DNA from 2 places in the Pseudomonas spirodelae genome. Region 2 is predicted to be linked to the other one. Evidence: predicted binding sites of a transcription regulator. Region 2 holds the regulator's gene; the other holds the start of a gene.
The links. The regulator LexA, encoded in region 2, represses DNA repair genes until DNA is damaged. The targets are predictions, from matches to a motif close to CTGTNTNNNNANACAG.
Positions count from the first base shown of each region.

Region 1: the regulator LexA is predicted to act here: its motif matches at 3,092-3,107, upstream of recN (DNA repair protein RecN).

Region 1 covers NZ_JAYEET010000035.1:69,121-83,963, reverse strand. Annotated here, with positions in the region: gene SOP97_RS10525 (RnfH family protein) at 1-226, shown strand, start outside; gene SOP97_RS10520 (outer membrane protein assembly factor BamE) at 302-820, opposite strand; gene fur (ferric iron uptake transcriptional regulator) at 918-1,322, shown strand; gene recN (DNA repair protein RecN) at 1,394-3,067, opposite strand; gene grpE (nucleotide exchange factor GrpE) at 3,223-3,792, shown strand; gene dnaK (molecular chaperone DnaK) at 3,893-5,809, shown strand; gene dnaJ (molecular chaperone DnaJ) at 5,932-7,059, shown strand; gene dapB (4-hydroxy-tetrahydrodipicolinate reductase) at 7,125-7,928, shown strand; gene carA (glutamine-hydrolyzing carbamoyl-phosphate synthase small subunit) at 8,138-9,286, shown strand; gene carB (carbamoyl-phosphate synthase large subunit) at 9,323-12,544, shown strand; gene greA (transcription elongation factor GreA) at 12,541-13,017, shown strand; gene SOP97_RS10470 (DUF4149 domain-containing protein) at 12,989-13,435, shown strand; gene SOP97_RS10465 (YhbY family RNA-binding protein) at 13,501-13,812, opposite strand; gene rlmE (23S rRNA (uridine(2552)-2'-O)-methyltransferase RlmE) at 13,914-14,555, shown strand; gene ftsH (ATP-dependent zinc metalloprotease FtsH) at 14,718-14,843, shown strand, end outside.
Region 2 covers NZ_JAYEET010000026.1:54,958-69,800, forward strand. Annotated here, with positions in the region: gene fadA (acetyl-CoA C-acyltransferase FadA) at 1-612, shown strand, start outside; gene SOP97_RS08775 (DUF1653 domain-containing protein) at 697-933, shown strand; gene topA (type I DNA topoisomerase) at 1,059-3,668, shown strand; gene SOP97_RS08785 (DUF6586 family protein) at 3,740-4,258, shown strand; gene SOP97_RS08790 (hypothetical protein) at 4,337-4,570, shown strand; gene sulA (SOS-induced cell division inhibitor SulA) at 4,682-5,158, opposite strand; gene lexA (transcriptional repressor LexA) at 5,233-5,844, opposite strand; gene SOP97_RS08805 (TetR/AcrR family transcriptional regulator) at 6,116-6,823, shown strand; gene SOP97_RS08810 (L,D-transpeptidase) at 6,871-7,395, shown strand; gene nagZ (beta-N-acetylhexosaminidase) at 7,417-8,415, shown strand; gene SOP97_RS08820 (S-methyl-5'-thioinosine phosphorylase) at 8,426-9,163, shown strand; gene SOP97_RS08825 (CsiV family protein) at 9,222-9,761, opposite strand; gene mfd (transcription-repair coupling factor) at 9,773-13,219, opposite strand; gene SOP97_RS08835 (glyceraldehyde-3-phosphate dehydrogenase) at 13,351-14,817, shown strand.

The DNA of each region.
Region 1 (14,843 bases), on a different contig from region 2:
TCAGGCGGCGTTGCAGTCTGGTATGCAGGCGCACTTCCCAGCTCTGGATCTACACAACAGCCCGCTGGGTATTTTCGGCAAGGCGGTAAGCAAGCCCGATGAGCGTGTGCTGGAAGAGGGTGAACGGGTGGAGATCTATCGTCCGCTGATTGCTGACCCCAAAGAGGTGCGTAAGCAGCGTGCGGCCAAGGCTGCGCAAGCCAAGGCGGACAGTAGCGGGGAGTAGTGATAAAGGCGTGTCGTCAGAGATGGCGAGGCACAAAAAAGCCCGGACATGTCCGGGCTTTTTATTAGCGCACTATTACTGCGGCGTGCTTTCCAGGGGCTCTGGTGTAGGCACTGGGACGACTTTTACATCGTCTACTTCACGCTGAATCTGCTCGAGCAGGGAGCCGGGGGCAGGCTTATCTTCTGTTTGAGTCGGCTGCGCCGCCTGCGGCGTGGTAACACCACTGCTTTCGCCGAGGATTGCCTGGTCGCGGCTCACGCCTGGCATAAAGTCGCCCGACAAGCCGACTAGTTGGTCGTCAGCACTGAAGTTCACACTCACGCGCTCTTGCAAGCGCTGACCACCACCTGGCTGGATGCTGTACAGGTAATCCCAGCGGTTGGCGTGGAAGGTGTCGGTGAGCAAGGGGTTGCCCATGATAAACCGCACTTGCTTGCGGGTCATTCCCGGACGCAACTGGTCTATCATGTCCTGCGTGACGACATTGCCCTGTTGGATGTCGATTTTGTAAACCCCGGGGAATGAACAACCGGCGAGTGCGAGTAGCCCCGTAAGGGAGAGGCTGGTCAGCAGGAGTTTGGTCTTTTGCATCGGTGGGCGACTTCCACTATCTTGGCTGGGCAATATAACCCCGGATCATACCCGCAATAAAGGAAGCTGCGAAGCCGCTTCCGTGAGAAAGCAGACCATGGTTGAAAATAGCGAACTACGCAAGGCTGGCCTGAAAGTGACCCTGCCACGGGTCAAGATACTACAAATGCTCGACTCTGCCGGCCAGCGTCACATGAGTGCCGAAGACGTATATAAGGCTTTAATGGAGGCTGGTGACGACGTAGGTTTGGCGACTGTCTACCGCGTACTGACCCAGTTTGAAGCCGCAGGCCTGGTGGTTCGCCATAATTTTGATGGCGGTCATGCGGTCTTCGAGTTGGCGGACAGCGGCCATCACGACCATATGGTCTGTGTTGATTCTGGCGAAGTGATTGAGTTCTTCGATGCGGAGATCGAAAAACGCCAGAAAGAAATCGTCAAAGAGCACGGTTTTGAGCTGGTTGATCATAATCTTGTGTTGTACGTGCGCAAGAAAAGCTGATCAGCCTGTTTGAATGACAAAGGCGACCCTCGGGTCGCCTTTGTGCTTTCTAGCGTTCTAGGGCGATTGAATCAGGCTTGGGCGCTGCTGACCATTTGCCGTGCGTGGGCCAGGGATTCTTCGGTTAGGTCTACGCCGCCGAGCATGCGGGCGATTTCCTCTACGCGCTGCGCTGAGCTGAGCTTGCTCACCGCGGTGCGTGTGGCATCGCTTTCGCGGACCTTATGTACAAACAGATGCTGATGCCCTTGTGCTGCAACTTGCGGCAGGTGAGTCACGGTGAGCACCTGGCCGCGTTCGCCGAGCTTGCGCAGCAGCTGTCCGACCACTTCTGCGGTGGGGCCGCCGATGCCGACGTCGACTTCATCGAATACCAGGGTTGGTACCCGTGAGGTTTGAGCGGTGATCACCTGGATCGCCAGGCTGATGCGCGACAGTTCGCCGCCCGAGGCCACTTTGGCCAGGGCTTTGAGCGGTTGGCCGGGGTTAGCGCTGACCAGAAACTCCAATTGCTCCAAGCCATTGGGGTGCGGCTCGCTGTTGCTGTTGGCGCTCAGCTTGATGGTAAAGCGTCCGCCGGGCATGCCGAGGGTTTGCATCTCCACTTCTACCGCGTTGGCCAGTTGGTCGGCGGCGTTATTGCGCAGCGTACTGAGTTCCGTGGCTTTTTCCTGGTAATGCCGTTCGAAGGCTGTCAGCTCCTCGCTGAGGCGCTCGGCCGCCTGGTCGTCAGCGTTGAGGCTTTCCAGTTCTTCGAATAACTGTTGCTGCATCGCCCCTAGTTCGGTTGGCTGGATACGGTGCTTGCGTGCCAGGGTGTAGATCGCGTCCAGGCGCTCTTCCATCTGTTGCAGGCGCTCAGGGTCAGCATCGAAGTGGTCGAGAAAGCGGTTCAGCTCGCCGACGGCTTCTTCAACTTGGATCTGTGCACTGGCCAGTAGGTTGGTCGCTTCGCTCAGCGCGCCTGGCTGGCCCTGGAAGTTGCCAAGGCGGTTGAGGCTGTTGGTAAGGGCGGACAGCACGTTGCCGGCATCATTCTCGCTGCATTGTTCAATCACCAGGCGACAGGCGCTGAGTAGGCTTTCGGCATTGGTCAGGTTTTTGTGTTCCTGCTCCAGTTGCTCAAGTTCATCTTCGCCGAGGGCTAGATTATCCAGCTCTTCCAGTTGGTAGCTGAGCAGTTGGTGGCGAGCGCGCTGCTCGTCACCGAGGCTGGAAATCCGTTGCAGTTCATTCTTGGTTTGTTTCCAGCGCTGCGCGGCGAGTTGCACCTGGCGCGCCAGCTCCTGGCTGCCGGCGTATTCATCAAGCAGGCGGCGGTGGGTCTCGGGTTTGAGCAGTGACTGGTGTTCATGTTGGCTGTGGATGTCGATCAGCAGCTCGCCGAGCGCCTTAAGGTCGCCTTGTGGGCTGGGCGCGCCATTGATGTAACCGCGCGAACGGCCTTCGGCAGTAATCACGCGACGGAGGATGCACGGCCCGTCGTTGTCCAGGTCGCGTTCGGCCAGCCAGGTGCGGGCTTCTGGGATGTCGCGCAGGTCGAAGCTGGCGAGGATGTCGGCCTTGTCCGCGCCAGGGCGCACCACACCGCTGTCGGCGCGATCACCTAAGGTCAGGCCGAGAGCGTCGAGCATGATCGACTTGCCAGCGCCGGTTTCGCCGCTGATTACGCTCATGCCGGCATCCAGTTCTAGATCAAGGTGTTCGACAATGGCGTAGTTGTGTACGGACAGGTGCACCAGCATGGCGAGGGCCTCCCAAGTTCATGTCTGGTTATTTATACAGTGTTTTTTTATGGGCTGACAATCCGTCTTTCATCCTTGAAACGATAATTTTTGACCCCATATAACCGCCAGGTACGTGAGTTAAGGCTCGCGACAGAATTCAAAAGGAGAGACGCATGGCTGACGAACAGACCCTGGATACGCAGAACCCTGATCCACATACAGCTGCCGAGGCTGCTGCGGGTGATGATCTGGTTGCTCGCGTGCATGCGCTGGAAGAGCAGCTGGCTGCTGCGCAGGATCAGTCGCTGCGCATGGCCGCCGATCTGCAGAACGTGCGCCGTCGCGCGGAGCAAGATGTAGAGAAAGCGCACAAGTTTGCGCTGGAAAAATTCGCCAACGACTTGTTGCCGGTGGTGGATAGCCTGGAGCGCGGCCTTGAGCTGTCGAATCCAGATGATGAAGCGATCAAGGCGGTGCGTGAGGGCATGGAGCTGACGCTCAAGTTGTTCCTCGACACCCTCAAGCGCTTCCAGTTGGAAGTCATTGATCCTCATGGTGCGCCGTTTAACCCTGAGCACCATCAGGCGATGGCGATGCAGGAAAGCACCAATGTTGAGCCCAATAGCGTGCTCAAGGTGTTCCAGAAGGGCTTCATGCTCAATGGCCGTTTGCTGCGCCCCGCCATGGTGGTGGTCAGCAAGGCGCCGGCAGAAGCGCCGCCATCGATTGATGAGCAGGCTTGAAATTCATCGAGCTGCCCCCATTTAACAGTCAAGCGTTTTAGTTCTACCGCCGCTGGCAATTAACCAGCGGCGGAAATATCAAAATTTCGGGAGAATGAATATGGGCAAAATTATCGGTATTGACCTGGGAACAACCAACTCCTGCGTCTCTGTTCTGGAAAACGGCAAAGCCAAAGTTATTGAAAACGCCGAAGGCACCCGCACTACGCCATCGATTATCGCCTATGCCAACGATGGCGAAATCCTCGTGGGTCAGTCGGCTAAGCGTCAGGCTGTGACCAATCCGCATAACACGCTGTACGCGGTTAAGCGTCTGATCGGTCGTCGCTTCGACGAAGAAGTTGTGCAGAAAGACATCCAGATGGTCCCTTACAAGATCGTCAAGGCGGACAACAATGACGCCTGGGTTGAAGTGAACGGCCAGAAAATGGCGCCGCCACAGATCTCGGCTGAAATTCTGAAGAAAATGAAGAAGACCGCCGAAGACTACCTCGGCGAGCCAGTGACCGAGGCGGTGATCACCGTGCCGGCTTACTTCAACGACAGCCAGCGTCAGGCCACCAAAGACGCCGGCCGTATTGCTGGTCTGGACGTAAAACGCATCATCAACGAACCGACCGCTGCTGCTCTGGCTTACGGTATGGACAAGGCTAAAGGCGATCACACCGTGATCGTTTATGACCTGGGTGGCGGTACCTTCGACGTTTCCGTGATCGAAATCGCGGAAGTTGATGGCGAGCACCAGTTTGAAGTGTTGGCGACCAACGGTGACACCTTCCTGGGTGGTGAAGACTTTGATATTCGTCTGATCGATTACCTGGTTGACGAGTTCAAGAAAGAAACCGGCATGAACCTTAAGGGTGATCCGCTGGCGATGCAGCGCCTGAAAGAAGCTGCCGAGAAAGCCAAGATCGAACTGTCTTCGAGCCAGTCGACCGACGTCAATCTGCCGTACATCACTGCAGACGCCACTGGTCCTAAGCACTTGAACGTGAAGATCTCGCGCGCCAAGTTGGAAGCGCTGGTTGAAGACCTGGTGCAGCGCACCATCGAGCCTTGCCGCATTGCGTTGAAAGATGCCGGTATTGATGTGGGTGCGATCAACGACGTGATTCTGGTCGGTGGTCAGACCCGTATGCCGTTGGTGCAGAAGCTGGTAACCGAATTCTTCGGCAAAGAAGCACGTAAGGACGTTAACCCGGACGAAGCCGTTGCCATGGGTGCTGCTATCCAAGGTGCCGTATTGGCCGGTGACGTGAAAGACGTGTTGCTGCTCGACGTATCGCCGCTGACCCTGGGTATCGAAACCATGGGTGGCGTGATGACCGCGCTGATCGAGAAGAACACCACCATCCCGACTAAGAAGTCGCAGGTGTTCTCGACGGCTGACGACAACCAGAGCGCGGTGACTATTCACGTGCTGCAGGGTGAGCGTAAGCAGGCCAGCGGTAACAAGTCGCTGGGTAAATTTGACTTGGCCGAGATTCCGCCAGCGCCACGTGGCGTGCCGCAGATCGAAGTGACCTTCGATATCGACGCCAACGGCATTCTGCATGTCGGCGCTAAAGACAAGGCCACTGGCAAGACTCAGTCCATCGTGATCAAGGCCAACTCCGGTCTGTCCGAGGAAGAAATCGAGCAGATGGTGCGTGACGCTGAAGCTAACGCTGAAGAAGACCGCAAGTTCGAAGAGCTGGCCAGTGCCCGCAATCAAGGTGATCAGCTGGTGCACGCCACCCGTAAGATGATTACCGAGGCTGGCGATAAGGCGACTGCCGACGAGAAGACTGCAATTGAAGCGGCGCTGAGCGCGCTGGAAGTGGCGGTTAAGGGCGACGACAAAGCTGAAATCGAAGCCAAGATGACCGCGCTGTCCGAAGTGACCGCTCCGTTGGCGCAGAAGATGTACGCTGAGCAACCGCAGCCAGGTGCTGCTGAGCAAGGTGGCGAAAAAGCCAAAGACGCCGGTGACGACGTGGTTGATGCTGAGTTCGAAGAAGTCAAAGACAACAAGTAAGCGCAAGCTTATGCCGCTTTGGCCGGGTGTGACGCGAGTTGCGCCCGGCATGATTCGCCGCGCGGGAGCTTGCTCCCGCGTTGGCGTGTCTGGAGTAGACGATTTTAAGGTGTTGAAGACTTATGGCTAAACGTGACTTTTACGAGGTGCTCGGTGTTGAGCGCGGTGCCAGCGAGGCGGAGCTGAAAAAAGCTTATCGTCGCCTGGCCATGAAGCATCACCCGGATCGCAATCCTGACGACAAGGCCTCGGAAGAGAAGTTTAAGGAAGCCAACGAGGCTTACGAAGTGCTCTCCGATGCCGCTAAACGCTCGGCGTACGATCAATACGGCCATGCCGGCGTTGATCCGCAGATGGGTGGCGGTGGCGGTCCAGGTGGTGCGAACTTCTCCGATATTTTCGGTGATGTGTTCAGTGACTTCTTCGGTGGCGGCGGTGGTCGTGGTGGCGGTCGCGGTGGCGCCCAGCGCGGCAGTGATCTGCGTTACACCCTGGAGCTGGACTTGGAAGAGGCGGTGCGTGGCACCACAGTAACCATTCGTGTGCCGACTCTGGTCAATTGCAAACCATGCGATGGCTCTGGGGCTAAGAAGGGCACTACGCCTGTGACCTGTACCACCTGTGGCGGTATTGGTCAGGTGCGCATGCAACAAGGCTTCTTCTCGGTGCAGCAGACCTGCCCGCGTTGCCACGGCCAGGGCAAGATGATCACCGATCCGTGCGGTTCATGCCACGGTCAGGGTCGAGTCGAAGAGCACAAGACGCTGTCGGTGAAGGTGCCGGCTGGTGTTGATACGGGCGACCGTATCCGTCTTACGGGTGAAGGTGAGGCGGGCGCCATGGGTGGCCCGGCGGGTGATCTGTACGTGGTGGTGAACGTGCGCGAGCACGCGATCTTCCAGCGTGACGGCAAGCACCTGTACTGCGAAGTGCCCATCAGCTTTGCGGATGCCGCCTTGGGTGGCGAGCTTGAAGTGCCAACCCTGGATGGTCGGGTCAAGCTGAAGATTCCGGAAGGCACGCAAACCGGCAAGATGTTCCGTCTGCGCGGTAAAGGTGTGGCGCCGGTGCGTGGCGGTGGTGCGGGAGACTTGATGTGCAAGGTGGCGGTCGAAACGCCAGTCAAGCTCGACAAGCGTCAGCGTGAGTTGCTTGATGAGTTCCGCAAAACCCTGGAAGGCGACAGTTCACATTCGCCCAAGGCCAATGGCTGGTTTGAAGGCGTGAAGCGCTTCTTCGGCGACCTGTAAAACACCCGTGGCAGGCGGCGGTCGTTAGTGATCGCCGTCTGTCGCGCGGCTAGGAGCAGATGGTTATGCAACGAATTGCTGTGATGGGCGCCGCTGGGCGCATGGGCAAAACCCTGATCGAGGCTGTGCAGCTGGCGGATGGCGCAAGCCTGAGTGCGGCAATTGATCGTGCCGACAGCAGCCTGGTTGGCGTGGATGTTGGTGAGTTAGTCGCGCAAGGCAAGATGGGTGTCAATCTCTCCGGTGATTTGCATGCGGTACTGGATCAGTTTGATGTGTTGATTGATTTCACCCACCCCTCGGTCACCCTGAAGAACCTGGAAGTCTGCCGTCAGGCTGGCAAGGCCATGATCATTGGCACCACCGGCTTTTCGCCGGAGGAAAAGCAATTGTTAGCGGATGCCGGCAAGCAGATCCCAATCGTGTTTGCCGCCAACTTCAGTGTCGGCGTCAACCTGTGCTTGAAGCTGCTGGATACCGCAGCGCGGGTGCTGGGCGATGATGTGGATATCGAGATCATCGAAGCCCATCACCGCCACAAGGTCGATGCGCCGTCTGGCACCGCCTTGCGTATGGGTGAGGTAGTGGCCAATGCCCTGGGACGTGATCTGCAGAAAGTCGCTGTCTATGGCCGTGAAGGTCAGACTGGTGCGCGTGAGCGCGAAACCATCGGTTTTGCCACGGTGCGTGCGGGCGATGTGGTCGGCGATCACACCGTGCTGTTTGCGGCAGAGGGTGAGCGCGTAGAGATTACCCACAAGGCATCGAGTCGCATGACGTTTGCCAAAGGGGCGGTGCGTGCGGCGCTGTGGCTGCAAAATCGTCAGCCTGGGTTATACGACATGCAGGACGTGTTGGGCCTTAACTGAGACTGTTTGTCACAGGAATGGCTTTTGCCTGGGTATTACTCGCATCTGGCAGTGGACCCAAAAGGCGCATTCCTGTAAGCTTTCTGCTTTAGTGTGTCCACTAAAGTTGCGCAGAATGAATAAGATAAAAAAGCGGGGTGACGGTTCATACGTCATCCCGCTTTTTTACAATCTGCGTTTGCTTCACGATTTGATCTCCGGAGGTTTTCTTGAGTAAGCCAGCCCTTAAACCTGCCATTTTGGCTCTAGCTGATGGCAGTATTTTTCGCGGCGAGGCCATCGGTGCCGATGGCCAAACTATTGGAGAGGTGGTTTTTAACACCGCCATGACCGGCTATCAGGAAATCCTTACCGATCCTTCCTATGCCCAGCAGATTGTTACCCTGACCTATCCGCATATCGGCAACACCGGCACCACGCCGGAAGATGCCGAGTCCAATCGCGTATGGGCCGCCGGCCTGATTATTCGTGACCTGCCGCTGACCTCCAGCAACTGGCGTAACAAGCAGCCACTGGATGAGTACCTCAAGGAAAACGGCACCGTTGCCATCGCGGGTATTGATACCCGTCGCCTGACGCGCATTCTGCGTGAGAAGGGTTCGCAGAACGGCTGCATTCTGGCTGGCGATGACGCCACTGAAGAAAAAGCACTGGAGCTGGCGCGCAGCTTTCCGGGGCTCAAGGGCATGGACCTGGCCAAAGTTGTCAGCTGCACTGAGCGCTACGAGTGGTGCTCCAACGTGTGGAACCTGCAAAGCGACAGCCACCCAGAAGTGCCGGCCAGTGAGCTCAAGTATCACGTGGTGGCCTATGACTACGGCGTTAAGTGGAACATCCTGCGCATGCTGGTCGAGCGTGGTTGCCGCGTGACCGTAGTACCGGCGCAGACCCCTGCTGCTGAAGTACTGGCTTTGAATCCCGACGGCGTGTTCCTGTCCAACGGTCCTGGCGATCCTGAGCCTTGCGATTACGCCATTGCTGCGATCAAGCAGGTGCTGGAAACCGATATTCCGGTATTCGGTATCTGCCTCGGCCACCAATTGCTGGCCCTGGCCTCCGGTGCCAAGACCCTGAAAATGGGCCACGGTCACCACGGTGCCAACCACCCCGTGCAAGACCTCGACACCGGCGTGGTGATGATCACCAGCCAGAACCACGGTTTTGCTGTGGATGAAGACAGCTTGCCGAGCAATCTGCGCGCGATTCACAAATCGTTGTTCGACGGCTCCCTGCAAGGCATTGAGCGGACCGACAAGCAGGCGTTCAGCTTCCAGGGTCACCCAGAGGCCAGCCCTGGCCCGGCTGACGTTGCACCGTTATTTGATCGTTTTATCGAAACCATGGCCAAGCGCCGTTAAACCCGCCGACTGACCCCAGGATTCGAGAGAAAGAACATGCCAAAACGTACAGACATAAAAAGCATCCTGATCCTCGGCGCTGGCCCGATTGTTATCGGCCAGGCCTGCGAGTTCGATTACTCCGGTGCCCAGGCGTGTAAAGCGCTGAAAGAAGAGGGCTATCGCGTCATTCTGGTGAACTCGAACCCAGCCACCATCATGACCGACCCGGCCATGGCTGATGCCACCTACATCGAGCCGATCAAATGGTCCACCGTGGCCAAGATCATCGAGAAGGAGCGTCCGGACGCCCTGTTGCCAACCATGGGTGGCCAGACTGCGCTGAACTGCGCGCTGGACCTGGAAAAGCACGGTGTTCTGGAGAGGTTCGGCGTCGAGATGATCGGTGCCAACGCCGACACCATCGATAAGGCCGAAGACCGTTCGCGCTTTGACAAGGCGATGAAAGACATCGGCTTGGCCTGCCCGGTTTCCGGCATTGCGCACAACATGGAAGAGGCCTATGCGGTCCTTGAGAAGGTCGGCTTTCCGTGCATCATCCGTCCGTCCTTCACCATGGGCGGCACCGGTGGTGGCATCGCTTACAACCGTGAAGAGTTCGAAGAAATCTGCGCCCGCGGTATCGATCTGTCGCCGACCAGTGAGTTGCTGATCGACGAGTCGCTGATCGGCTGGAAGGAATACGAGATGGAGGTAGTCCGCGACAAGAAGGACAACTGCATCATCGTCTGCGCGATTGAAAACTTCGACCCGATGGGTGTGCACACTGGTGACTCGATCACTGTTGCTCCGGCGCAGACGCTGACCGACAAGGAATACCAGATTCTGCGTAACGCCTCGCTGGCGGTCCTGCGTGAGATCGGCGTAGAAACCGGTGGCTCCAACGTGCAGTTCGGCATCTGCCCGAACACTGGCCGTATGGTCGTCATCGAGATGAACCCGCGCGTGTCGCGTTCTTCGGCGCTGGCTTCCAAGGCCACCGGCTTCCCAATCGCCAAGATCGCCGCCAAGCTGGCTGTGGGTTACACCCTCGACGAGCTGAGCAACGACATCACCGGCGGTCGCACCCCGGCTTCGTTTGAGCCGGCCATCGACTATGTCGTGACCAAGATTCCACGTTTTGCCTTCGAGAAGTTCCCGAAAGCGGATGCCCGCCTGACTACTCAGATGAAGTCCGTCGGCGAAGTCATGGCGATTGGCCGCACCTTCCAGGAATCCCTGCAGAAAGCCTTGCGCGGCCTGGAAGTGGGCGTGGCCGGCTTTGATGAGAAGCTCGATCTGGCTGATCCGGAAGCCGAAAGCACCTTGCGCCGTGAGCTGACCGTGCCAAGTGCTGATCGTATTTGGTACATCGGCGACGCTTTCCGTGCGGGTAAAACCGTTGCAGAAGTCTTCGAACTGACCAATATCGATGAATGGTTCCTGGTGCAGATCGAAGACCTGATCAAGGACGAAGAGCGTATCAAGACCTTGGCGCTGTCCAGCATCGACCGTGATGCCATGTACAAGCTCAAGCGCAAAGGCTTCTCCGATATTCGCTTGGCCAAGTTGTTGGGTGTGACTGAGAAAACTCTGCGCAGTCAGCGTCAAAAACTCAAGGTGCTGCCGGTCTACAAGCGCGTCGACACCTGCGCCGCCGAGTTCGCCACCGACACCGCCTACATGTACTCGACCTATGAGGAAGAGTGCGAAGCGAATCCGTCGGGCCGTGACAAGATCATGATCCTCGGTGGCGGGCCGAACCGTATCGGCCAGGGCATCGAATTTGACTACTGCTGTGTGCATGCGGCGCTGGCGCTGCGTGAAGATGGTTATGAAACCATCATGGTCAACTGCAACCCTGAAACCGTATCGACCGACTACGACATCTCTGATCGTCTGTATTTCGAGCCGGTAACTCTGGAAGACGTGCTGGAAATCGTCCGTGTCGAGCAGCCGAAAGGTGTGATCGTGCAGTACGGTGGTCAGACTCCGCTGAAGATCTGCCGTGCCCTGCAAGAAGCCGGTGTGCCGATCATTGGTACTTCGCCTGATGCCATCGACCGCGCCGAAGACCGCGAGCGCTTCCAGCAGATGGTTCAGCGCCTTGGTCTGCGTCAGCCGGCCAACGCCACCGCACGCAGCGAAGATGAAGCGCTGGCAGCCTCGAAGGTTATCGGTTATCCGCTGGTGGTGCGTCCGTCCTATGTATTGGGCGGTCGTGCGATGGAGATCGTCTACCAGGAAGATGAGCTCAAGCGTTACATGCGCGAAGCGGTGAAGGTTTCCAACGACAGCCCGGTTCTGCTCGATCACTTCCTCAACTGCGCCATTGAAGTGGACGTGGATGCAGTATGCGACGGCGAAACTGTGGTGATTGGCGCGATCATGCAGCATATCGAGCAGGCGGGTGTGCACTCCGGCGACTCGGCGTGCTCGCTGCCGCCTTACTCGCTGCCGATGCATATCCAGGATGAGATCCGCGACCAGGTCAAGAAAATGGCCTTGGAGCTGGGTGTGGTGGGTTTGATGAACGTGCAGATGGCTGTGCAGGGCGAGGACATCTTCGTGATCGAAGTGAACCCGCGCGCCTCGCGTACCGTGCCGTTTGTCTCCAAGTGCGTCGGTGTTTCCCTGGCCAAGGTGGCTGCCCGTGTGATGGCGGGTAAGTCGCTGGCTGAAGCCGGTTACGCCAAGGAAATCATCCCGCCATACTTCAGCGTTAAAGAAGCGGTGTTCCCGTTCGCCAAGTTCCCGGGTGTTGACCCGATCCTCGGCCCGGAAATGAAGTCCACCGGTGAAGTTATGGGTGTCGGTGACACCTTCGGTGAGGCCTTCGCTAAGGCTCAGTTGGGCGCCAGTGAAATACTGCCAAACACCGGCTGTGCGTTTATCAGCGTGCGTGAAGACGATAAGCCGGAAGCTGTGCAGGTTGCGCGCGATCTGGTCGCGTTAGGCTTCGAAGTAGTGGCCACGGCCGGTACCGCCAAAGTGATCGAGGCCGCTGGTTTGCCAGTGCGTCGCGTCAACAAGGTGACCGAGGGCCGTCCACACGTGGTTGATATGATCAAGAATGACGAGGTCACCCTGATCATCAACACCACTGAGGGGCGTCAGTCCATCGCTGACTCCTACTCCATTCGTCGTAACGCTCTGCAGCATAAGATCTACTGCACCACCACTATTGCGGCGGGGCAGGCGATCTGTGAAGCGCTGAAGTTTGGTCCAGAAAAGACCGTGCGTCGGCTGCAGGAACTGCATGCAGGAATCAAGGCATGACTAAATACCCCATGACCGTCCAGGGCGCTCGCGCCCTGGAAGAAGAGCACGCGCACCTGACTAAGGTGCTGCGCCCCAAGCTGAGCCAGGAAATTGGTACGGCGCGTGAGCTGGGCGATCTTAAGGAAAACGCCGAATACCACGCTGCTCGTGAGCAGCAGGGTATGGTCGAGGCGCGTATCCGTGATATCGAAGGGCGCATGCAAAATGCGGTGATCATTGATGTCACCACGATCGAGCACACCGGCAAGGTGATTTTCGGTACAACGGTTGAGATCGCTAACTGCGAAACCGATGAAGCCGTGGTTTACCAGATCGTCGGTGAGGATGAAGCCGATATTAAGAAGCGCAAGATATCCGTTGGCTCACCTATCGCGCGCGCCTTGATCGGCAAGAGCGAAGGGGATGTGGTTGTGGTGCAAACACCGGGCGGCGCGATTGAGTATGAGATCGTCGAGGTTCGCCATCTCTAAGTCGGACTCGCGTGATGCGGGCTCGATCAGCTGGCTGCTGGCCCAGACGCTTTGGGTTGGCGGCCTCTGGCTGCTGCACTTTTTATTGCTGCCTGCGATTGCCAAGATTGGTCTAGCGTCATTGCTGGTCGAGGAGATCAGTGATGCGCTGCGGCCACTGCTGGTCGGTTTGGCGGCTGTCTGCGCCGGGTTACAGGTGGTGGTGTTGGTTCGCGCAGAGTCGCTGACAAGCCTGTGGCGCGATACGCGCGGGCAGTTGTTGTTAGTGGTTGTGGTGATGGCGGGAAGTTATTTCGCGGTGCCTAGGCTGCTGGCGGGAACTGAGCTGTGGTTGATGTTCAGCTACTTGGTTATGGCCTTTTGTGGCCTGCTGCTGGTGTTGCAGCCGCTACCGCAGCGGTATGTGCGCAAGCCTTAAGTCTTGGCTTTGCTTGTGATGGGTGATTGCAAAGGCGCTAAGCGCGCCTTGCAGTCACTGATCAATCAGCCGTGATGGCGATGAACGTTAGACAGGTTTTTGTTCACTTTCGGGTTTTTACGGTAAATCAGCGCCATTTTGCCAATCACCTGAACCAAGTCGGCTTTGCCGGCCTTGCACAGCTCGTTAATGGCTGCCAGGCGGCTTTCGCGCTCAGTGATGCGCAGTTGTACTTTAATAAGCTCATGGTCGCTCAGCGCGCGCTCCAGTTCAGCCTGTACACCTTCGGTCAAACCATTGTCAGCCACAATCAATACAGGCTTTAAATGGTGGCCGATAGTTTTGAATTGTTTCTTCTGCTCTTGAGTGAGCGGCATAATCTAATTCCTGCATTTAATCTGGTAAAAACGGTAACTAGTTTACCCGAGCGCCTTCGAGGCCGCCCAGATATTCATGCGTTACACATCCGAGGTATTGCGTGGCCCGTACCAAGAGCAGTCAAGGTTGGCTGAGAGAACATTTCAACGACCCTTACGTCAAAATGGCACAGAAGGATGGCTATCGTTCGCGCGCCAGCTACAAATTGCTGGAGATCCAAGAGAAGGATCGCATCCTTCGACCTGGTATCACTGTCGTCGATCTGGGTTCGGCGCCCGGTGGCTGGTCACAAGTCACCAGTCGGGTGATCGGCGACAAAGGCACGCTGATCGCCTCCGATATTCTTGAGATGGACAGTATCCCGGATGTCACTTTCATTCAGGGTGACTTTACTGAGGATGCAGTGTTCGATCAGCTTCTTGAGGCGATTGGAGGGCGTCCGGTAGACCTTGTGATTTCCGATATGGCCCCCAATATGAGTGGGGTGAAAGAGTCAGATCAGCCGCGCGCGATGTACCTGTGCGAGCTGGCGTTGGATTTGTCCACTCGCGTGCTGCGCCCGGGCGGTGATTTTTTAATCAAGATATTCCAAGGCGAAGGCTTTGCGGAGTACCACAAGCAAGTACGCCAGTTGTTCGACAAGGTGCAGATGCGCAAGCCTTCTTCCTCGCGGGATCGCTCCCGTGAGCAGTACCTGCTGGCGCGTGGATATCGCGGTATCAAAACGCTGAGCGCTGATTGAACGGTTGCGTGGTTGTCGCAGTCTGATTAGTAAATAAAGGGTTACAGACGGCGTCTGCCAGGGGTGGGCGTTGTGTAGTAAGTTAGATCGGTACATAACTGGTCGTCATGCGAAGTGCGCTTCGACACGGGGCCTGCTTCAGAGGGTAGCTAATTGAACGACATGGCAAAGAATCTGGTCCTGTGGCTGATCATCGCCGCCGTCTTGGTGACGGTGATGAACAATTTTTCCAGCCCGACTGAGTCGAACAAACTCAACTATTCGCAGTTTATCCAGCAGGTTCAGGAT
Region 2 (14,843 bases):
TTCAAGGATGAAATCATCCCGATGCAAGGCTACGACGAGAATGGCTTCCTGAAGGTCTTCGACTACGACGAAACCATTCGTCCGGAAACCACCCTGGCGAGCCTGGCTGCACTGAAGCCAGCGTTCAACCCGAAGGGCGGCACCGTGACTGCAGGTACGTCCTCGCAGATCACTGACGGCGCTTCCTGCATGATCGTCATGAGTGCTCAGCGCGCTCAGGACCTCGGCATCCAGCCAATGGCAGTGGTTCGTGCCATGGCTGTTGCCGGTGTTGACCCGGCGATCATGGGTTACGGTCCAGTACCGTCGACTCATAAAGCCCTTAAGCGTGCGGGTCTGACCATCAATGACATCGACTTCTTCGAGCTCAACGAAGCCTTCGCTGCTCAGGCTCTGCCTGTGCTGAAGGACTTGAAAGTGCTCGATAAGATGGAAGAGAAGGTCAACCTGCACGGCGGCGCAATCGCTCTGGGTCACCCGTTCGGTTGTTCCGGTGCGCGTATCTCCGGTACCCTGCTCAACGTGATGAAGCAGAATGGTGGCACCTTCGGTGTGTCGACCATGTGCGTAGGTCTCGGCCAAGGCATCACCACCGTCTTCGAACGCATCTAAGTTGTAGTCGATGTAGAAGGTGGAAAACCGGGGCCAAGTGCCCCGGTTTTTGTTTTTAGTAGAAAATCTTTAAGGAATTCATCCATGCAGTTACAGCCTGGCCTCTATCGTCACTACAAAGGCCCGGAATACCGGGTATTTGGCGTGGCGCAGCATTCTGAAACGCAGCAGCTGGAGGTGGTCTATCAGGCGCTGTACGGCGAGTTTGGCCTTTGGGTGAGGCCGCTTGAGATGTTCTGTGAGAGCGTTCAGGTGGACGGCGAGACGGTTCCACGCTTTGCTTTGATTCAGGCTGAAACAGCATTGTTTACTCGGCCTTGAGCTGACATCGGGCCACCGCTGCGCTTGACCTTAGCCGGACCGCCACTATATATAGCGGTGCCGCGCTAACAGGCAGTCACCGCGCCTCCCGCATTTATTTACCGAATTCAGGAAATTTCCAATCCATGGGCAAATCGCTGGTCATCGTGGAATCCCCGGCCAAGGCCAAGACCATCAACAAGTACTTGGGCAACGAGTACGTGGTGAAGTCGAGCATCGGCCACATCCGTGACCTACCCACCAGTGGTTCGGCGAGCACCGCCAAAGAGCCGGCCAAGCGTGGCAAAGCCGCTGCAGGTGAAGTACCTGCGCTGTCGCCCAAGGAAAAAGCCAAGCGCCAGCTGATCGCGCGCATGGGGGTTGATCCCGAGCATGGCTGGAAAGCCAAGTACGAGATCCTTCCAGGCAAAGAGAAGGTGGTCGAGGAATTGCGCCGTTTGGCCAAGGATGCCGACACCATCTATCTCGCAACCGACTTGGACCGCGAGGGGGAAGCCATTGCCTGGCACTTGCGCGAATCCATCGGCGGTGATGACAGCCGCTATAAGCGCGTGGTGTTCAACGAAATTACCAAGAAGGCCATCCAGGACGCGTTTTCCAAGCCCGGTGAGCTGGATATCAACCGGGTTAACGCCCAGCAAGCGCGGCGCTTTCTCGATCGCGTGGTGGGCTACATGGTCTCGCCATTGCTGTGGGCCAAGATTGCCCGTGGTCTGTCTGCCGGCCGCGTGCAATCGGTAGCGGTAAAGCTGGTGGTCGAACGTGAAAAAGAGATTCGCGCGTTCGTCCCCGAAGAATATTGGGAAGTGCATGCCGATCTAGGCACGGCCAAAGGCGCGAATGTGCGCTTCGAAGTGGCGCGCGAGAACGGCGCTGCCTTCAAGCCGCTGAGCGAGGCCCAGGCCATGGCGGCCTTGGCTACGCTAAAAGCGTCTAGCTACACCGTCAGCAAGCGTGAAGACAAGCCGACCAGCAGCAAGCCTTCCGCGCCGTTTATTACCTCCACCCTGCAACAGGCTGCCAGTAACCGCCTGGGCTTTGGGGTGAAGAAGACCATGATGATGGCCCAGCGTCTTTATGAGGCTGGCTACATCACCTATATGCGTACTGACTCGACCAACCTCTCGGCTGACGCTGTGAGCATGGTGCGTGACTTTATTGAAGGCGAGTTTGGCAAGAAGTACCTGCCAGCCAACCCGATTGCCTACAGCAGTAAAGAAGGTGCACAGGAAGCGCACGAAGCGATTCGTCCTTCCGACGTCAACCTCAAGCCGACCCAGTTGTCAGGCATGGAGCGTGACGCCGAGCGCCTGTATGAGCTGATCTGGCGCCAGTTCGTGGCCTGTCAGATGCCACCGGCTGAATACCTGTCGACCACTGTGACGGTGACGGCTGCGCAGTTCGAACTACGCGCCAAGGGGCGTATTCTCAAGTTCGACGGTTATACCCGTGCGCTGCCGCAGCTGAGTAAGCCGGGCGACGATGATGTACTGCCGGAAATGGATCAGGGCGAAGTGCTCAAGCTGGTCAAGCTCGACCCGAGCCAGCACTTCACTAAGCCGCCGGCGCGCTACTCGGAAGCGAGCCTGGTTAAAGAGATGGAAAAGCGCGGCATTGGCCGTCCTTCGACCTATGCAGCGATCATCGGCACCATCCAGGATCGTGGTTATGTGGCATTACACAACCGCCGTTTCTACTCTGAAAAAATGGGTGACATCGTCACCGAGCGTTTGTCCGAAAGCTTCTCCAATTTGATGGATTACGGCTTTACAGCCGGTATGGAAGAAAATCTGGACGATGTGGCTCACGGCGAGCGCGAGTGGAAAAATGTACTAGACGAGTTCTACGGTGACTTCAAGAAGAAGCTTGAAGTTGCAAGCGACAGCGTTAACGGCATGCGTGCCAACACACCTACGCTGACGGATATCGCCTGCCGCGACTGTGCGCGACCAATGACCATTCGCACGGCGTCTACCGGTGTGTTCCTTGGTTGTTCGGGCTATGCGTTGCCGCCTAAAGAGCGTTGCAAGGCCACCGTCAATCTGGTACCGGGTGATGAAATCGCCGCTGACGATGAAGGTGAGTCTGAGTCGCGCGTGTTGCTCGGTAAGCACCGTTGTCCGATCTGTTCGACGGCTATGGATGCCTATCTGCTCGATGAAACCCGCAAACTGCATATCTGCGGTAATAACCCAGATTGCGTGGGTTATGAGGTTGAACAGGGCCAGTACCGTATTAAGGGCTATGAAGGTCCGAGCCTGGACTGCGACAAGTGTGGCAGCCAGATGCAGCTCAAGACCGGGCGCTTTGGCAAGTTCTTCGGCTGTACCAACAGCGAATGTAAGAACACCCGCAAACTGCTGAAAAGCGGTGAAGCGGCACCGCCGAAAATGGACCCGGTGAAAATGCCGGAGCTCAAGTGCGAGAAGGTCAACGACACTTACATCTTGCGTGACGGTGCCTCGGGTTTATTCTTGGCCGCTAGCCAGTTTCCGAAGAACCGTGAAACCCGCGCTCCGCTGGTGTTGGAGTTGATTCCACACCGCGATGAAATCGATCCCAAGTATCACTTCCTTTGTGATGCGCCGAAGAAGGACCCTCAAGGTCGTGCTGCGGTGATTCGTTTCAGTCGCAAAACCAAGGAGCAGTACGTGCAGACTGAGGTCGATGGCAAGCCGACCGGCTGGCGTGCATTCTTCGATGGCGGTAAGTGGAAAGTCGAAGATAAGAGCTGATCTAGCTGTACGCGCGCTTGCCGTGGGCGAGTGCGCGTATGCTTATCCAATCCGTAATGGAGGGCGCCGCAATGGCCAATGAGCTCTATACCCGTACTAATCAGAAAATCTTCTATGCAGGCCTGGCGCTAGACTCCTGGCGTAACGCCGAGAAAGCACAGAACATGAATGCGCTGGCTTTGATTCAGGCTGAGCGTGAGGCGGCGCTGTTTCATCTTTATGGGGCCCTGCTAGGGCTGTGCCATGAGATTGCTGGCTATTACCGCTTGCCTGATAGTTCCGCTCCGCAGGCTGAGCGCTTTCTCACTCCGGCTGTGTTGCAAGCCGCGCCGAGCCAGGAGCTGGGCGAGTTGGTTGAGTTGGCGCAATCAGCTGATAGCTGGGTTGCTGAGTTGCTGAAAGCGTATGCCGCGCTATTTCAGCCGCCTCAAGCGGGTAAGAAGGTCAAAGTTGACCCTAGTACGCCGCTGATAACTGCGGTTAGCTTGGATGATGAAGTCGAGCCCCTGACTCATCAGGCGCTGGAGGCGTGGCGGCAACAATTGAAGGCTCTGGCGCAGCGCTTTCGCGAAACATTGAGCGAATGGTGACAGGCTGATTTGACCGGTGGGCTAGGGCGGGCTCAGGTCGGCTGTTACAATGCCGGTCTTTCGTGGAGAGCTAACGCAATGCCTACATCCTTCCTGGAAATTGTCGAACTGCCTGACGGACGCATTGCCCTGCGCCGTGCAGAGGATGAAGAGTCGTTGGTCGTGCTGGATTTTTCTGCCGACGCCAAAGCGTTTCTGCAGGGGCAGCATGTTGAAGTGGCCAAAGCCATGCTCAATGTCGGTGTGCAAATGGCTGGGCGCTTAGCTGAAAATAACTTTCAGCATGAAGAAGGGCCGCGTGTACTGCATTGAAAGTAGGGCTTTTTCAGCGCTGGCTTAGCGTGCTCTGTTAGTTGCAGGTGGCCCTTTTAGCAAGGACCTAGTGGCTAAAAATGCACATTCCTTGTGCGTTGCACTGGTCGATCATCCCAGGCTGATATTTAGGCTTTGTGCCTTACCTTGGTGGGCCGCTTGAACAAGGCGTTGGCGTGCCTGGCGCTCAAGAGGGTGAAGCCAACTGACGACGGTATGGCTCCGGCCTAGCTTCAAGGCCTGTTGGGCCAGCTCTAATGGACTTTGCTCTCCGCGTGGGTGGAGCAGCAGGATACGTTCGCGGTTAAGGCCTGCCTCGCGTAGCCACGCTTGGGTCAAGCTTGATGGTGGGGCGATCAGGGTCAACCAGCGTTCGTCATGGTTCTCGCTGAGTTGGCGCAATACCGGTGCGAGTAAATTTAGGCAGTGTCCTGCTGCGCCGCGCAACGACAGTTCACTGAATGCTTCGCCCTCATCATCCTGCCAAGGCAGTTCGCCGCTCTCGGCAAACAAGGGTGGCGTGGTTGAGGCTAGAAAAGCATCGAACAGCGGTAGTTGTGTACGGTTCAGTGATTGTGGGAACTGCATAGATCCTCCACTCGCAGGTGTTAGCAAATTGCCTGCATTGTCGGTACTGCGTTAGAAAGGCCTCACTTGTCGCTTCACCGGCGGATAACGCCGACGCTCAGGCCTTCAATAATCAGATCCTGTTCTGCCAGATCCACTTCGATTGGCGCGAACTCCGGGTTTTCGGCAATCAGCCAGACTTTGTTGCCTTCACGCTTGAAGCGTTTGACCGTAACTTCATCATCGAGGCGTGCCACGACTACCTGGCCATTACGCACTTCACGGGTCGTGTGTACGGCCAGTAGGTCACCATCGAGGATGCCGATATCCTTCATGCTCATGCCGCGTACGCGCAGCAGATAATCGGCTTTGGGATGGAAAAATTCTGGGTTAATGCGGCACGATTCTTCAATGTGTTGCTGCGCGAGGATGGGTGCGCCGGCGGCTACACGGCCGATTACCGGCAAGCCTGGCTCTTCCTCGGCATTGGGCTCAAAGCCTGGGATGCGAATGCCGCGCGAAGCTCCGGGGGTCATTTCGATGGCGCCTTTGCGGGCAAGCGCCTTGAGGTGTTCTTCCGCTGCATTGGGTGATTTGAAACCCAGTTTTAAGGCAATTTCTGCGCGGGTAGGCGGATAGCCGTTGTCTTCAAGACATTGCTTGATGAAGGCGAGAATTTCAGCTTGGCGCGGCGTCAGTTTAAGCATGATCGACTCTGTCTTTTTGTACAGTGACTGGGATTATATACAGTGATTGCAGGTTGGCAATCCTTACGTTCTGATCTGTACTTTATTCATCTCTATATAGTCACTCGCGTGGCGCTACTATTCAGGTGTTGCAGGGTGGCTAGCCAGGGTCGGGATTCGGGGTTGCTGGGCGATGTGTGACCAGTCGGCCACAAGATGGTCGGCCCCGCTTGACAAGGCAGGTAGCTGAAACGTATGTTTCAAACAAGTGTTTGTTCAGATGAAAAAAGTCATGGCGCAGTCGGAAACCGTTGAACGCATTCTCGATGCGGCAGAGCAGCTTTTTGCGGAGAAGGGTTTCGCAGAAACGTCTCTGCGTTTGATCACCAGTAAGGCTGGGGTGAACTTGGCCGCGGTGAACTATCACTTTGGCTCGAAGAAAGCCCTGATTCAGGCGGTTTTTTCACGCTTCCTTGGGCCTTTCTGCGCAAGCCTGGAGCGCGAGCTGGATCGTCGTCAGGCTAAGCCCGATGCCAAGGTCAGTCTAGAAGAGCTGCTTGAGCTGTTGGTCGAGCAGGCGCTGGCAGTAAAGCCGCGCAGCGGTAACGATCTTTCAATATTCATGCGTTTGCTTGGTTTGGCGTTTAGTCAAAGCCAGGGGCATTTGCGTAAATATCTGGAAGAGGTGTACGGCAAGGTCTTCCGTCGCTACATGCAGTTGGTGCATGAAGCCGCTCCACGCATTCCGCCATTGGAGCTGTTTTGGCGGGTGCACTTTATGCTCGGCGCTGCAGCGTTCAGCATGTCCGGGATCAAGGCCCTACGGGCTATGTCGGAAACTGATTTTGGGGTTAATACCTCGATTGAGCAGGTGATGCGTTTGATGGTGCCATTTCTGGCTGCCGGCATGCGTTCGGAAACCGGCCTGACCGATGAAGCCCTGGCCAGCGCCCAGCTTAAACCGCGCACCAAGACTCCCGCGGTCCCCAGCAAAGTTTGACCTCGGCGGGTGGGCTTGGTGGATGCTATCCGCTAAGCTAGCCGCCCATGATTGCTCTCGATTTTCTGCATATTTCCCTCGCCGATCAGTGCCTGTATGGCTTTGCCAATGGGCAGCTGCACCTTCGCCTGCGTGTTTCCACCGCGCTCAATGGTGCAGGTGAGCGCAATGGCTCCGGCTGTACGCCGCGCGGCTTGCACCAGGTGCGGGCGAAGATTGGTGCTGGCTTGCCCAGTGGTGCCGTGTTGCGCGGGCGACGTTGGACGGGCGAGGTCTGGTCGTCAGCGTTGCATGCTCAATTCCCCGGTCGTGACTGGATTCTTACGCGTATTCTCTGGCTCAGCGGTTGTGAGCTAGGGCGCAATCGTTTGGGCGCTGTCGATACCTTTCGCCGCTATATCTACATACACGGTACGCCGGACAGCGAGCCCATGGGCGTAGCGTTGTCCCATGGCTGTGTGCGCATGCGCAACAGTGATTTGCTGACGCTGTTTGCGCGGGTGCCGGCCCGCTGTGCGGTTCAGATTGACGAGGCCGCCTGTCCCGATTGGGCGGCCGCGCCTCTTATTTAAGGATGACTTGTGAGTTCACCCATGCACGGTTCATTAATGCTGGATATCGCCGGTACCTGGCTGACGGCGGAGGATCGACAGCTTCTGCGCCAGCCGCAGGTAGCCGGGTTGATTCTGTTTGCACGCAATATCGAAGACCCGCGCCAGGTACGCGAACTGTCTGCGGCCATTCGCGCTGTGCGGCCCGATTTGCTGTTGGCGGTCGATCAAGAAGGCGGCCGTGTGCAGCGTCTGCGTCAGGGTTTTTTGCGTCTGCCGGCCATGCGTGCGCTGGCCGATAACGCCAATGCCGAACATTTGGCTGAGCAGTGTGGCTGGGTGATGGCCACTGAAGTGCTGGCTGCTGGCTTGGACCTGAGTTTTGCGCCGGTGCTGGATCTCGATCATCAGCGCAGTGCGGTGGTTGGTAGTCGTGCTTTTGAAGGCGATGCGCAGCGCGCAACCCAGCTGGCCGGCGCCTTTATCCGCGGCATGAATGCTGCCGGTATGGCTGCTTGCGGTAAGCATTTCCCGGGGCATGGTTGGGCTGAGGCGGATTCTCACGTGGCCATTCCGGTCGATGAGCGCAGCCTGGATGACATTCGAGCCAAGGACCTGCTGCCGTTTCGTCAGTTAAGTCAGCAGTTGGCAGCGGTAATGCCCGCTCATGTCATCTACCCGCAGGTGGATGACAGCCCGGCTGGTTTCTCGCGGCGCTGGTTGCAGGACATTCTGCGCGGTGAGTTAGGTTTTGAGGGCGTGATCTTCAGTGACGATCTTTCCATGGCCGGCGCCCATGTAGTGGGTGACGCGGCGTGCCGTATCGAGGCAGCGCTGTCGGCGGGATGTGACATGGGTTTGGTGTGCAATGACCGGGCAGCAGCAGAGCTGGCTTTGGCTGCCTTGCAGCGGCTCAATGTTCTACCGCCCATGGGGCTTGCGCGCATGCGTCGTAGGGCTTTCCCAGGTGTTGAATATCGGCAGGATCCGCGTTGGCTTGCTGCGCTTGGCAGTTTGCGTGATGCGCAATTAATCGACTGAGGACGAATGGATGACGGTTTACGCGATTATCGGTGGCACCGGCCTGACCAAGTTGGGCGGTTTGACCATCAAGGCCGCGCTGCACATTGATACGCCTTATGGCGCGCCTTCTGCTGCGGTGCTGAGGGGCGATTATGCTGGGCGTGAGGTGTTATTCCTGGCGCGTCACGGGCACCCGCATCGTATCCCGCCGCATCAGGTGAATTACCGCGCCAACCTCTGGGCGTTGCGTGAGGCGGGTGCCAAGGCGGTGATTGCAGTGAACGCGGTGGGGGGGATTCATACGGCCATGGGGACCGGGCACTTCTGCTTGCCGCATCAAATCATCGATTACAGCTACGGCCGTGAGCACACCTATTTTGAGGGTGAACTGGAGCATGTTACCCACGTCGATTTCAGCCATCCCTACGATGCAGGGCTGCGCAGTAAGCTGAGCAATGCGTTGACCGCCGAGCACTGCGCATTCAGCAGTCATGGTGTTTACGGCTGTACTCAGGGGCCGCGTCTGGAAACGGTAGCTGAAATTGCACGGATGGAGCGTGATGGCTGCGATATTGTCGGTATGACTGGGATGCCAGAAGCCGTATTGGCGCGTGAGTTGGCGTTGCCCTATGCCTGTTTGGCGCTGGTGGTGAACCCGGCTGCTGGCAAGTCTCGCGCCCTGATCACTATGGCTGAAATTGAGCGTGCGCTGGACGAAGGCATGGATACGGTTAAGGCCGTATTGGCGCGCGTGCTGAGCAGTTGAGTCCGTGTTGATAGGCAGAAAAGGGTCGCGCAATGCGGCCCTTTTTTATGTTGGGTTTTTACAGCGAGCTGACACGAATCAGCAGGCCCGTGCTGCCGTTATCGACAAATGTCAGTTCACCACTTTTTAGGCGGCTGTTTTGTTTGATGCGCTCGCTGTCGATGAGGCTGCCGTTGGCATCGAGCTGGTTGATCCAGATGTCGCTCTGCAATTCAATCAGGCGACCGGCCTTAAGCTCGAGGATGCCTTCGACGGGGTAGTGGCCGAACTGCTCGTTGCCAGTGCTGATGGCTACGCGGCTGCTTGAGTCGCCCAGGCTCATCGACCAGGCTTGGTGCAGCAATACCTGATAACCGCTGGATGGGTTGAGCTTGGCTGCTTCGGCATTCAGTGCGGTGTTGCGGCTGTTGCTGCCATCCACCGGCAGCGCGTTCTGCGCCCAGTTGTCGGGCGGCAGTTGGCCGGCAGAGATCGCTTCGCCTGCTTGGCGGAATACGATCACCTCAACCTGGTAAAGACTTTCGGCTAAGGCGCTCGTGCTGCTGAGTATGCACAGCAGTACGAGCGGCAGCAGGGCGAGGGTGTGGAGGGTGCGCATGGGTCGGTCCTTTAAGTAGAGGGAGTCAGGCGCTCAAACAGAGCTTCCAAGGTGTTGAATCGCTCTTCCGGGCGCTCCATGGGCACCTGGAATTTAAACAGCGTTGCACCTTCGAACTTGTAACGGTTGGGTGCGCCTTGGATTAGCTTGATCAGGGTTAGTGGGTCGACGCAGGTGTCGGCAGCAAACTCGATGCGGCCACCTTGCGGGCCAGCGTCGACTTTTTTGATCCCGAGCTTTTCTGCCTGCAGTTTCAGTAGGGTGATGCGCACCAGATTCTTGCTTGGCTCAGGGAGCAGTCCGAAGCGGTCGATCATTTCTACTTGTAGGTCTTTTAGGCCTTCCTCGTCGCTGGCGTTGGCGATGCGTTTGTACATGATCAGGCGTGCGTGCACGTCTGGCAGGTAATCGTCGGGGATCAGTGCCGGCACGCGCAGATTGATCTCCGGGCCGCCACCCAACGGCTGGTCGAGGTTGGGTTGCTCGCCCTTGCGAATCGATTTCACCGCGCGTTCGAGCATCTCCATGTACAAGGTGAAGCCGACTGCCTGAATTTGCCCGCTCTGGCCGTCGCCAAGCAACTCTCCGGCGCCACGGATTTCCAGGTCGTGGGTGGCGAGCAAAAAGCCGGCCCCCAAGTCCTGGGCATTGGAGATGGCTTCGAGGCGCTTTTGTGCATCGTCGGTCATCTGCTTGCGCGGTGGCGTCAGCAGGTAGGCGTAGGCTTGGTGGTGGCTGCGGCCGACTCGGCCACGTAGCTGGTGCAATTGCGCCAGGCCGAACTTGTCGGCGCGTTCGATGATGATGGTGTTGGCGCTCGGTACGTCGATACCGGTTTCGATGATGGTCGAGGCAATCAGCACGTTGAAGCGCTTGTGATAGAAATCGCCCATCACCTGTTCCAGTTCGCGCTCGTGCATTTGCCCGTGACCGATGCCGATACGCGCTTCCGGCACCAGTTCAGCGAGGTCGGCGGCGCACTTCTCGATGGTTTTCACATCGTTGTGCAGGTAATACACCTGGCCGCCGCGCAGCAGTTCGCGCAGCAGGGCTTCCTTGATGGTTGGATTGTTTTGCTCCATCACAAAGGTGCGCACCGACAAGCGCCGCGCCGGTGGCGTGGCGATGATCGACAAATCGCGCATGCCAGCAACGGCCATATTCAGGGTGCGCGGGATCGGTGTGGCGGTCAGGGTAAGGATGTCGACTTCGCTGCGCAGGGTCTTTAGCTGTTCTTTCTGACGCACACCGAAGCGGTGTTCTTCGTCGATGATCACCAGGCCCAGGTTGTTGAATTTAACGTCGTCCTGCAGCAGCTTGTGAGTACCGATGACGATATCCACCTTGCCTTCGGCCAGTTGTTGCATGGCCTCGCTGACTTCCTTGTTGCTCTTGAAGCGGCTCATCACCTCGACCTTTACCGGCCAATCGGCGAAGCGGTCGCGGAAGCTGTTGTAGTGCTGTTGGGCGAGCAGGGTGGTGGGCACCAATACCGCCACCTGCTTGCCGCCATGCACGGCGATAAAGGCGGCGCGCATGGCCACTTCGGTCTTGCCGAAGCCGACATCGCCACAGACCAGGCGGTCCATCGGTTTGGCGGAGAGCATGTCGCTGTACACCGCTTCGATGGCGGCTTGCTGGTCCGGGGTTTCCTCGAACGGGAAGCCGGCGCTGAAGGTGGCGTAGTCCGCCTTGGGATCGGCAAACGCATAGCCTTCGCGAGCGGCGCGCCGTGCGTAGACGTCGAGCAGTTCGGCGGCGACATCGCGCACCTGTTCGGCGGCCTTGCGTTTAGCCTTCTGCCAGACCTCGGAGCCGAGGCGGTGCAGCGGCGCCAGGGCATCGTCGCTGCCGGTGTAGCGGGCGATCAGGTGCAGGCTGGCCACCGGCACATAGAGCTTGGCTTCTTCGGCGTACATCAGGGCGAGGAATTCAGCGGCCTGGCCGTCGAACTCCATGGTCACCAGGCCCAGGTAGCGGCCCACGCCATGGTCGATGTGCACCACCGGCGCGCCTTCGCGTAGCTCGGTAAGGTTCTTGATGGCATTGTCGCCACCGTCGCGGGATTTCTCACGGCGTCGACGCTGCATGACGCGCTGGCCGAACAGCGGGCTTTCCGCCACTAGGGCGAGGTCTTCGAGCAGCAGGCCGTCATCCAGTGGGGCGATGCAGATGCCCAAGCGTTGCTTGCTGGCGGTAAAGGCCGGCCAGCTGTCGAACTCCTTAGGTTTGAGCTTGAGGCGGGCGAGCAGCTCCAGTAGCACTTCGCGGCGCCCGGCGGATTCCGCGCAGAACAGCACGCGGCCGGGGTATTCCTCAAGAAAGCGTCGCAGTGCCGCCAGCGGCTCGCCAGCTTTGGCCTGGATCGCCAAGTCGGGCAGGGGTTTGGCGTTAAAGCGCAGGCGGCCGACGCCTTCCTCGATGTCGTCCTGGCTGACCACCACGCGCGGCCAGTTTTTCAGGCGGGCGAAGCAGTCTTCTACCGGCAGGAAGATATCGGCGGGTGGTAGCAGTGGGCGTTCCGGGTCAACACGGCGATCTTCGTAGCGGCTGCGTGCATCCACCCAAAATTGCTCAGCGGCTTTTTCGATGCCCGGCAGGGAAAATACCTGGGTGTCGGCGGGCAGGTAGTCGAAGAGGGTGGCGGTTTCTTCAAAGAACAGCGGCAGGTAGTACTCAATCCCCGCTGGTGTGATACCCGTGCTGAGGTCCTGATAAATCGGGCAGCGGCGGAAATCCACGTCGAAACGTTCGCGAAAGCGCCCGCGGAAATCAGTAACGGCTTTCTTTTCCAGCGGAAATTCACGGGCCGGTAGTAGCTTGATCGACTCGACTTTGTCGATGGAGCGCTGAGTTTCCGGGTCGAAGGTACGCAGGGTTTCGATCTCGTCATCGAACAAGTCGATGCGATACGGCTGGCTGCTGCCCATCGGAAACAGGTCGATCAATGCGCCGCGCACGGCGAACTCGCCATGTTCATACACCGTGTCAACGCAGCGGTAGCCGGCGGCTTCCAGGTTGCCGCGCAGCTGATTGACGTCGAGCTGCTGGCCCACTTGCATGACCAGGCTGCTGCCCAGCAGAAAGCGCTTGGGTGCCAGGCGGTGTAGGGCGGTGGTGATCGGGACTACCAATACCCCATGTTTCAGCTCAGGCAGGCGATAAAGTGCGGCAATACGCTGGGAGATGATGTCCTGGTGCGGCGAAAACAGGTCGTAGGGCAGGGTTTCCCAGTCGGGGAAATGCAGCACCGGCAAGTCCGGCGTAAAGAAACTCAGCTCCTCCTGCAGGCGTTCAGCGCTCTGACTGTCGGCGGTCAGTAGCAGGGTGAAACGTTTAGCATTGCTGGCGGCTTCGGCAATTGCCAAGCTCAGCGCGGCACCGGGCAGGTTGCCCCAGTGTTGTTTGCCAGCAGTGGCCGGCAGGGACGGTAGGCGAAGTACGGACGCAGTCGGCACAGGCAGCTCACGGTCAAATCACAAGGTCGTCGATTGTAACGGGCGTTTACCTGTGGTGTCAGTTAAGACAGTCGTGCATTGCTCATGCTAGCGTGCACCGTCATAATGTAGCCCCTTTTTTTAGCCCCTACATGTGGAAGGTACTGCCCGTGACTCAGAAGCCCGACCAGTGTCTCGGTGAGTGGATCGATCGAGAAGCCCTTGCGGAAGCGATGATTCCGATGATTGGCCAACTCTACCGTAACAACAACGTGGTCACCTCGATCTACGGCCGTGGTTTGATCAACCGTTCGGTTATCGACATTCTCAAAGCCCACCGCTTCGCGCGTCACCGTCTGGCTGACGGCTGCGAATTGTCGGTGCACGAGACCTTCCCAATTCTCAAGGTCATGAGCGAGCTGAAACTGGGCGCCGCCTCGGTGGACCTGGGCAAGATGGTCAGCAAGTTTAAGGCTGACGGTCAGGGCCGTAGCATCGAGCAGTTCGTCAAAGACGAGCTGGTTGAAGTGGCTGGCAAGCAGAACGGCGAAGCCCGCGAGGGCACCGATGTAGTGCTGTATGGTTTTGGTCGTATTGGCCGCCTGTTGGCGCGCATCCTGATCGAGAAAACCGGCGGTGGTGATGGCCTGCGTCTGCGCGCCATTGTTGTGCGCAAGGGTGCGACCAATGACCTGTCCAAGCGCGCCAGCCTGCTGCGTCGCGACTCGGTACATGGTTCGTTCGACGGCACCATCACTATTGATGAGGCCAGCAATACCATCACCGCCAATGGCAACCTGATTCAGGTGATTTACGCCAAAGACCCGAAAGAAGTCGACTACACCCAATACGGCATCAAGAACGCGCTGCTGGTGGATAACACCGGTGTATGGCGTGACGCTGAAGGCTTGGGTCAGCACCTGGCGTGCCCTGGTATTGATCGCGTTGTTCTGACCGCGCCGGGCAAAGGTGCGCTGAAGAACATCGTGCATGGTGTTAACCATGGCGAGATCACCGCTGATGACCAGATCATCTCGGCAGCGTCCTGCACCACCAACGCCATCGTGCCGATTCTCAAGGCAATCAATGATCAGTACGGCATTGCCAACGGTCACGTTGAGACTGTGCACTCGTACACCAACGACCAGAACCTGATCGATAACTTCCACAAGGGCGATCGCCGTGGTCGTTCGGCGCCGTTGAACATGGTGATCAGTGAAACCGGTGCAGCCACTGCAGCGGCCAAAGCATTGCCCGTGTTGAAAGGCAAGCTGACGGGTAACGCCATTCGCGTACCGACGCCTAACGTGTCGATGGCCATTCTCAACCTAAACCTTGAGAAAGCCACCAGCCGTGATGAAGTCAACGAGTACCTGCGCCAGATGGCCATGCACTCCGACCTGCAGAAGCAGATCGACTTCGTGCAGTCGCAGGAAGTGGTATCGACGGACTTCGTAGGCTCGCGCCATGCCGGTGTGGTCGATGCTGAAGCCACTATCTGCAACGAAAACCGCGTGATCCTTTACGTCTGGTACGACAACGAGTTTGGTTACAGCTGCCAGGTGATCCGCGTGATGGAAGACATGGCCGGGGTTAACCCGCCTGCTTTCCCGCGCTAAGCGTCGGGTTGCAATGAAAACGGGAG